2 linked regions of the Rhodothermus marinus genome follow. The protein of the gene in region 1 interacts with the protein of each later gene in a pairwise test. Links are inferred from orthologs where the notes say so. Each region holds a gene or a part of one and is shown on either strand. Other genes may lie near its edges.

Evidence for each region. The genes of interacting proteins can lie anywhere in the genome.
Region 2: the proteins of rlmB (region 1) and tsaE interact in binary tests that used the Escherichia coli proteins (3 or more experiments, as listed by UniProt). The link is inferred for Rhodothermus marinus from one-to-one orthologs.

The regions. Positions count from the first base shown.
Region 1 is NZ_AP019797.1:2,019,933-2,024,493, forward strand. What follows is about bases 846-3,844. They hold rlmB (23S rRNA (guanosine(2251)-2'-O)-methyltransferase RlmB), read right to left. Parts: upstream 2,725-3,844; coding sequence 1,966-2,724; downstream 846-1,965. Other genes in these bases: GYH26_RS08745 (lysylphosphatidylglycerol synthase transmembrane domain-containing protein), read left to right, coding at 846-1,566; GYH26_RS08750 (hypothetical protein), read left to right, coding at 1,718-1,969; GYH26_RS08760 (pyridoxal phosphate-dependent decarboxylase family protein), read right to left, coding at 2,721-3,844. Also shown: GYH26_RS08740 (LolA family protein), read left to right, coding at 1-492; more of GYH26_RS08745, read left to right, coding at 496-845; more of GYH26_RS08760, read right to left, coding at 3,845-4,118; GYH26_RS08765 (DUF3592 domain-containing protein), read right to left, coding at 4,127-4,561. UniProt on the Escherichia coli protein: Specifically methylates the ribose of guanosine 2251 in 23S rRNA.
Region 2 is NZ_AP019797.1:3,108,571-3,112,351, forward strand. Bases 1-3,000 are described here. They hold tsaE (tRNA (adenosine(37)-N6)-threonylcarbamoyltransferase complex ATPase subunit type 1 TsaE), read left to right. Parts: upstream 1-1,260; coding sequence 1,261-1,740; downstream 1,741-3,000. Other genes in these bases: GYH26_RS13560 (response regulator), read left to right, coding at 1-1,264; GYH26_RS13570 (NAD(P)-dependent oxidoreductase), read right to left, coding at 1,725-2,447; GYH26_RS13575 (M28 family metallopeptidase), read left to right, coding at 2,812-3,000. In the rest of the region: more of GYH26_RS13575, read left to right, coding at 3,001-3,781. UniProt on the Escherichia coli protein: Required for the formation of a threonylcarbamoyl group on adenosine at position 37 (t(6)A37) in tRNAs that read codons beginning with adenine.

The DNA.
Region 1 (4,561 bases):
CTGCAGACGCCCTATGCCGAGCGACCCGACACGCTGCGCGGGCGGCTCTGGCTGCAGGGCGACCGCTACCGCGTCGAGACCCCGCGCCAGACGATCGTCACCGACGGCCGCACCACCTGGGTCTACCTGCCCGACACACGCCAGGTACTCATCAACGACTACGTGCCCGACGAGACCGGCTTTTCGCTCAACGAATTTCTGCTCCACTACAGCGATCGCTACGAGGTGCTTGGCGGAGAGGCCGTTACCTATCAGAACACGGCGTATCACCGATTGCGCCTGCGTCCGCTCCGACCGGAAGCGCCGTTTCAGGAGGTGGTGCTCTGGGTGCGCGACCGGGACCTGCTCGTTACCCGCGTGGACGTGCGCGACGTGAACGACACGCGCATGACGTTCCTGCTGTCCGATCTGGTGCTGAACCCTGCGCTCTCGCCCGAACTGTTCACGTTTCGCCCGCCGGAAGGGGTCGAAGTAGTGGACCTGCGCCAGTGATTCATGGCCCGAACCGAAAAGCTTCGCCCGCTGCTTTTCCGTCTCGGAAGTTTTGCGCTGGGCCTCGGTCTGCTCTATCTGGCCCTGCGCGGCGCCGATCTCCGGGTGATCTGGGAGGATCTGAAGCAGGCCGACTATCGCTGGCTGGCCCCTCTTGTGGTGCTGACGCTGCTGAGCCACCTGATCCGGGCCTGGCGCTGGCGGCTGCTGCTGGAAGCCCTGCCCGATGCAAACGGCCGGCGCCGTCTCACCATCGCCCGCGCTTTTCAGGCGCTCATGATCGGCTACATGGTCAACTATGCGGCCCCCCGGCTGGGCGAGCTGGCCCGAGCGGCCAGCCTGAGCCGTACCACCGGACTGCGCCTCAGCAGCGTGCTGGGCACGGTGGTGGCCGAGCGCCTGCTGGATCTGCTGGTGCTCGTGCTGGCCCTGCTCAGCGTGCTGGTCATGCTACTGGATCGGTGGGCGGAACTGCATCGCCTTTTCGTGGCGCCCTGGTTTCAGAGCGGATCCCTGCAGCTTCTGGCGGTAGGTGCCCTGCTTGTGCTGCTGCTTCTCGGGCTCGGTGTCTATCTGGGACGTCGGACGCCCCTGCTCCGGCGCATCGGTCGGCGACTACGTGGACCGCTTGCCGCATTCAAACACGGACTGTTCACCGTGCATCGCACGCATCGGCCGGTGGCTCTGACGCTCAGCACGCTGCTGATGTGGGCCTGTTACTGGGGCATGGCCTATCTACCGCTGGTCATGCTCCACCTGAGCCGGCCCTGCGGGCTGGGACCGGCCGAGGCCTGGATCCTGCTGGTGCTGGGCGCCGTAGGCGTGGCCCTTCCATCGCCCGGCGGACTGGGCTCCTACCACTATATCACGGTGCAGGTTATGGTTCACCTGCTGACAGTCCCTCAGGCGGCGGCCGCCACCTATGCCGTGCTGACGCACGGTGCCCAGATGGTGCTCTACACGCTGATCGGCTTTGTCTGTCTGGTGCTGCAGGGTGGTCACTGGCGGCCGCCGGACGACACCGGTTTAGAAGCGCTTCCAGCCACATTTCGAACCCCTTCCACGTCCCCCTGAACAACGGATCAGTAGCGCTTCCTTTCCATTGATTTCAAGAAATCGACCGTTCACCCAGTTGCTTCTGCGAAGCGCTACGGATTCATGTAGACTTCCTACCAGTCGCGCAGCCACACGTACCCGGGTTCTTTCACAATCAGCAGCCGGACCTATGGAAGCCCTTGTCAAACACCGCAACCCGCTGGCCGATCTGATCAGCGACGAGGTGTACCAGTTGCTGGTCGAGCACAATCTGCTGGATGCCAAGAGCGTCCGCGACTATCAGATCCGCAAACGCTTTCGGCAATTACGCGCTCAGAACGTGCCCGCCTACGACGCCATCGAGCGGATCCAGGAGGAGTACCCCTACCTGCAATTCGATACGATTCGGAAGATCGTCTATCGGGGTAACGGTACGCGCTAAGGGCGCGTGCGGGTGGCCGCAAACAGCAGAATGCCGGCGGCCACCGAGACGTTGAGCGATTCGACGGGGCCGCGCAGCGGGATCGAGACGAGCAGATCGCACGCCCGGGCCACACCGGAGCGTAGCCCGCGTCCTTCGTTGCCCAGCACAAGCACCAGCGGCCGGTGCCAGTCCATCTCCCACACAGAAACGTCGCCGGAGGGACTGGCGCCGGCCACCCAGAATCCGTGCGCTTTGAGCGTCTCCAGCGCCCGGGCCAGGTTCGTTACATGGGCGATGGGCACGCGCAGGGCTGCACCGGCGCTGGCTTTGAGGGCGGCAGCGTTCAGCGGGGCCATGTGATGCCTCGGCACCAGCACCCCGGCCACGCCGGCCGCCGCAGCCGTCCGCAAAATAGCGCCGTAATTGTGCGGGTCTTCGATCTGGTCCAGCGCCACCAGCAGCGGCTGGCGTTCCTGAACGGCTTCAGGTGAAGGGGCTACCGCTTCCAGCAACTCTTCCAGCGTTCGGTAGTGCACCGGTGCCACGAAGGCTACCACGCCCTGGTGCACGGCCCCTGCGGCCAGCCGGTCCAGTCGGGCTTTCGGAACGACCTGTACGGGAACGCCGTGCGCCCGTGCCGCCCGCCGGATGGCCTCGATCGCCGGCCCGCCGACTCCCTCCTGGAGCAGCACCTTCTCCACGCGGGTTTCCTCCTGCTCCAGCGCCTCCCGCACCGGATTGCGTCCCACCAGCCGATCGATCGCTTCACTCATACCGCTGTCGAAGTCTGAATACGACGGGCTAGATGCTCGAGTCGCTCGTGCAGATGGGGCACGTACGTTTCATGATCCGGCTTCATCAGCACGCTTCGTAGCACGCGGACTTCCGGCCGGTCTGCCTGCAACGTCGGCCAGCGATGCCGAAGCGCCTCGGTGCGCAGCCGCAGCACACTGAGAAACACCGGATCTTCCTGATTCTCCATGGCCTCCTGAAAAAGCCGCTGACTGGCCGCGTCCACGGCCGAGGCCGTGGAAGTCAATGGCACGGGATAGAACGTCAGGATGTCCAGCTCGGGCCGTTGCACCAATCGGAGTACCTCCGAGGTCTCCAGCAACGCGGCCCAGCGGCGGGCGGCCCGCAGACAGGCAGCCAGGATCGGCCCCAGTCCGCGATCGGCCGCCAGCGGCAACACCTGCAGCGTGAGCCAGAGCGCCCCGGCGGCCGCTCCTGCCCGCGAGCACTCCAGGCTGATCTCGCCCAGATGCAGTGCGTCGGACGTGAAATAGGTGTAGGGCGAATCGTGCCGGTAGAACCGGCCTACCGAAGGATCCCGGAAGAGAATGGCCCCGCAGCCGTACGGCTGCAGGCCGTGCTTGTGCGGGTCGATCGCCACCGAGTCGCAGTCGGCTATGGCCCTCAGGTGGCGCCGGGTGTCCGGGGCCAGCTCCGGCGCGTCGGCATGGGCCAGCAGCGCAAAAAAGCCTCCGTAGGCGGCATCGACGTGCACCCGACAGCCATACCGACGACAGAGCGGCAGTGCGTCGGCGATCGGATCGACCACGCCACGCCCCGTCGTGCCGGCCGTCAGCACGACGGTTCCGATGCGCCCAGTGCGCAGCACCGCTTCAAGCGCCTCGAGGTCCATGCGCCCTTCGGCATCGGTGGGTACCTCCACGGCCTCGAGTTGCAGGACGCCGCTCATGCGGCCGTGGGTGTAGTGCGCTTCCCGTGAAAACGCCACGCCCCGGTCCGGATGCAGGCAGCGCGCCACCCAGAGCGCCTCCAGGTTGGCCATGGTGCCCCCGCCGGTCAGGTGGCCGAGCGTGGTCTCGGGCAGGTGCAGCATGACGGCCAGCGCCCGCACCACTTCTTTTTCCATTTCCCCGGTGGGCGGCCCGCCGTCCAGCGCATGGTTGTTCGGGTTGATGAGCTGGGCCGCCAGATAGCCGATCACGGCAACCGGATGGGGCGGTTTGAGCATCTGCCCGGCATAGCGAGGATGGAAGAAGGGATAGTTTCCCCGCAGGCGCTCCAGGTAGCGGCTCAGCGCCGCCTCCAGTTCGTGCGGGTCAACCTGCAGAGACGGATGCGGCGGGTAAGGCCCCCAGGACGCTTCCCAGTCCCGAATGGCATCGACCACGCGCGCAAGCCAAGGCTTCAGGTCCATCTCAGGCGTCAGGTTTCCGGTGTGCGCCATGCCGGGTCACCCTGCCGGCGCAGCAGTCGGTTCCACCAGGCCACGCCGACGGCAAAAAGCACCCCGCCCAGCAGACTCATGACGGCCTGAATCAGGGCCATGCGCCACTGGGCCCGGGCCAGTTCCACGATGACCACGTCCTCCGGGTTTTCCGGCCGGACCCGCACCTCGACCGAGTCGCGTCCGCGCAGCAATGGCGCCAGCGTGTGCGGCAGGCTCAACCGGTTGCGTTCCAGCACCCGTCCGTCCGGCAACCGAATGCGCAGGTTTACATAATCGTACGTCACGTCCACCCGCTGCGAGATCTCCAGCTCGGTGATTTCGGCCATGGCCGAAATGCCCTCCTGCCAGGTGCGGAGCATCCGGTAGGCCGACCAGCCCAGGTACAGCCCCAGCGCGAACAACAGGCCGGG
Region 2 (3,781 bases), 1.1 Mb from region 1 along the record:
CAGCGACTACCTGACCAAACCCGTCAACCCGAGCCAGATCCTGCTCACCTGCAAGCGCCTGCTCGAACAACCCCGCATCCGAAGCGAAAAAGTCTCGCAGGAATACCTGCAGGCCTTTGCCCGCATTGCGGCTGCGTTGCAGGGGCCGCTCTCGCCCGATGAATGGGTGGACCTGTACCGCCGGCTCACCCGCTTCGATCTGGAGCTGGAAGGCGACGAAGGCGCCCGCCAGATTCTGGAAGACCAGTTCCGCGAGGCCAACCGGGTCTTCGGACGTTACATCGAGGACGTATACCCCGACTGGCTGGCGTCGCAACCCGACAAAGACCGGCCCGTACTCTCGCACGAGGTGCTGCCCCGCTTCGTGCTGCCGGCACTCGACGAAGGACGGCCCGTGCTGTTTTTCGTCATCGACTGCATGCGCTTCGACCAGTGGCTGGAGTTCGAACGACTGCTGGCGCCGCTGTTCGACCTGGAGCTGCACTTCCACTTTTCGCTGCTGCCCACAGCCACGCCGTACGCCCGCAACGCAATCTTCAGCGGGCTGCTGCCGCGTGATCTGGCCCGGCGTTACCCGGACGCCTGGTCCGAGGCCGAAGAAGGCGAAAGCAGCCGCAACCGCAACGAAGAGACGTTCCTGCACGACTTCTTCGAGCGGCGCCGCCTGCGCGCGCGCATCCGCTACGAAAAGCTCATCGGCGCCGCCGACGGCCGCGCCTTCGCCCGCCAGGTGAACGACTTCCTGCAGCACGACCTGAGCGCCATCGTCGTGAACTTCGTCGACATTCTGGCGCACAGCCGCTCCGACTCGGACGTGCTTAAAGAGATTGCTCCGGACGAGCGCGCTTACCGGGCACTGACGCGCACCTGGTTCGAGCATTCCTGGCTCTACCAGGCTTTTCAGGAGCTGGCCCGCCAGCGCTGCACGATCATCCTGACGACCGACCACGGCGCCATCCGCTGCCTGCACCCCACGAAAGTACTGGGCGATCGCGAAACCTCGACGGCGCTCCGGTTCAAGTTCGGCCGCAACCTGCGTGGCGACGAGCGCCACGCCATCCTCGTGCGCGACCCGCTGCCCTTCGGTCTGCCGCGAAGCAGCGTGACGACCACCTACCTGCTCGCCAAAGAAGACTACTACTTCGTCTATCCGACGAATTACCACCACTACGTGAACCTGTACCGCGACACGTTCCAGCATGGCGGCGTGTCGCTGCAGGAGATGATCGTGCCGATCGTTACCCTGCGTCCCCGGACCTTATGAGCACCGCTGCACGGACCGATCTGTTGCCCTGCGAGACGGACAGCCCCGAGGCCACGCATGCGCTGGGGCGGCGCCTGGCCGAACACCTCCGGCCGGGCGACGTGGTGGCGCTCTATGGCGACCTGGGCGCGGGCAAAACGCAACTGGTCAAAGGGATCGCGGCGGGCCTGGGCATTCCCGACGTGGAGGTCAGCAGCCCCACGTTCACGCTCGTGCACGAGTACCGGGACGGACGGCTGCCGCTCTACCACTTCGACGCCTACCGCCTGCGCAACCTGGAAGAGTTCTTCGACCTGGGCTACGAGGAATACTTTTATGGCGACGGCGTGAGCGTCGTCGAATGGGCCGATCGCGTCGAGCCGTTGCTGCCCCCGCACGCGCTGCGCCTGCGGCTCGAACACCTGGGCGGCGATCGTCGCCGCATCACCTGGCACGAGGCGCCTCCTTCGCCCGACGGACGTCAGGCCCGGTTGTAAATGACCGGCATCTGCCCTTTCCAGCGGTTCCAGAGCGCCTCTTCGGTGAGCAGCCGGGCCATGAAGTGCGCCACGTTGATCCGGCTGGTGGCTCCGGCGTCGAGCAGTGCGCTGCGCGTGGGCGACGGATGCACCTCGTAGGCCGAGACGGCCGCCTCGTCCTGAAGGGCATCCGGACGCACGGCCACCCACTCGATGAATTCGTCCCGCGGACCGATGCGCGTGCGCAAAAACTCGGCGGCCGCCACGTTGTCCGCATGTGGCGGCAACAGGCCACGCAACAGTCGCTCCAGCAGCCGGTGCAGGAAAGGCAACGGTTCGTCCAGATCGCGATTGCGGTTGCCCGCCGTGTTCATCAGCGCGAAGCGGACCGGCCGGTCCGGTCGGTGTCGCCGGACGGCCCGACAGAGTCGCCGCACCGCGTCGGTCACCAGACGTCGCGGCGGTCCGAACATCCCCCGGAAGCTCACCCGATGGCCCAGGCACGAGGCCACCGCCCCCCACCCTTCCACGTAGGCGGCCAGCTCCGCATCGCTCAACTCCGAAATGCTTCCATAGATCAGCGAAAGGTTCGGCTGCGTGTCAAGCAGCTCCGAAAGCCTGTCAGGCGTGCGCACGATGGCCCGCACCCGCTCGCCCCGCTCCAACAATTGCTGCACCAGCAACCGCCCCGTGGCGCCGGTGGCTCCCACCATCAATACCGTCATGATCCCTCTGCTCCGCGCCCGCCTCGAGGGCCGACGCTCGTAAAATTGGAAAGAAAGGCCCCGGATCGACTTATGGACCTGCATCGGAAGCTTACCCCCTACCTTCGCGCAAGTTGCCGCACATTTCGAACTTTCTCGCCCCGCGACTTTCGCCTCCCCGAAAAGCGCGCGCTTTTGTACCTTAATAGCTCAAAGCGAACCTGTGAACAGACACGAAGCGACGGGCCTTTTAGCAAACGCCACTGCGACTGCGCCTTGTGGCTTACTACAAACGTGCTTGTAGTTCGCTAAGAAGCGTAAACGAAGGGCCCTCAGCGGTCCCCGCGGAACACGCGCGCAATCTCAAACCGAACCGAAAAGAACCATGACGACACGCCTGTTTGTCGCCTGTTTGCTGCCTGTGCTTGTGTGGACGGGTTGCCGGCGGAAAGATTCCACCGAAGCGGCCCGCCGGGCCATCACGCCGGAATTGCTGGCCGAGCACATCCAGGTGCTGGCCTCCGATGAGTTTCTGGGCCGGGCACCTGCCTCACCGGGCGAAGAAAAGACGGTCAACTATCTGATCGAGCAATTTCAGGCGCTGGGGCTCCGTCCGGGCAACGGCGACAGCTATACCCAGGAAGTGCCGCTGGCCGAGATCACGGCCGATCCGGCCTCGGCCCGACTGGAAGTGCAGGGACGCCGGGGCCGCCTGCGCTTCCGCTACGGCGACGAGGCCATGTTCTGGACCAAACGGCTGGTGCCGGAGGTGTCGGTGACCGGAAGCGAGGTGGTCTTCGTGGGCTACGGCATCGTGGCGCCCGAGTACGACTGGAACGACTATGCGGGCGTGGACGTGCGCGGCAAGACCGTGGTGATCCTGGTGAACGACCCCGGCTACGCGACGGGCGACTCGACGCTGTTCACCGGCCGGGCCATGACCTATTACGGCCGCTGGACCTACAAATTCGAGGAAGCCGCCCGCCAGGGTGCCGCAGCCGCACTCATCATCCACGAGACCGGTCCGGCCGGCTACCCGTGGGCCGTGGTACAGGGCTCCTGGTCCGGTCCTCAGTTCACGCTGGTGAACGAACAGCAGAACATGGACCGGTGCGCCATCGAGGGCTGGCTGACCTATGAGTCGGCCCGTCGGCTGTTCGAGCTGGCCGGCCGGGATCTGGAGCAGCTCAAGGCGGCGGCCGCCCGGCCGGGCTTCCGGGCCGTGCCGCTGGGCCTGCGCCTGTCGGCCACGCTGCGCAATACGACCCGCGAGGTGCGCTCGCGCAACGTGCTGGCGCTCCTGCCGGGCCGGGAGCGTCCCGACGAGGTGGTGATCTACACGGCCCACTGGGACC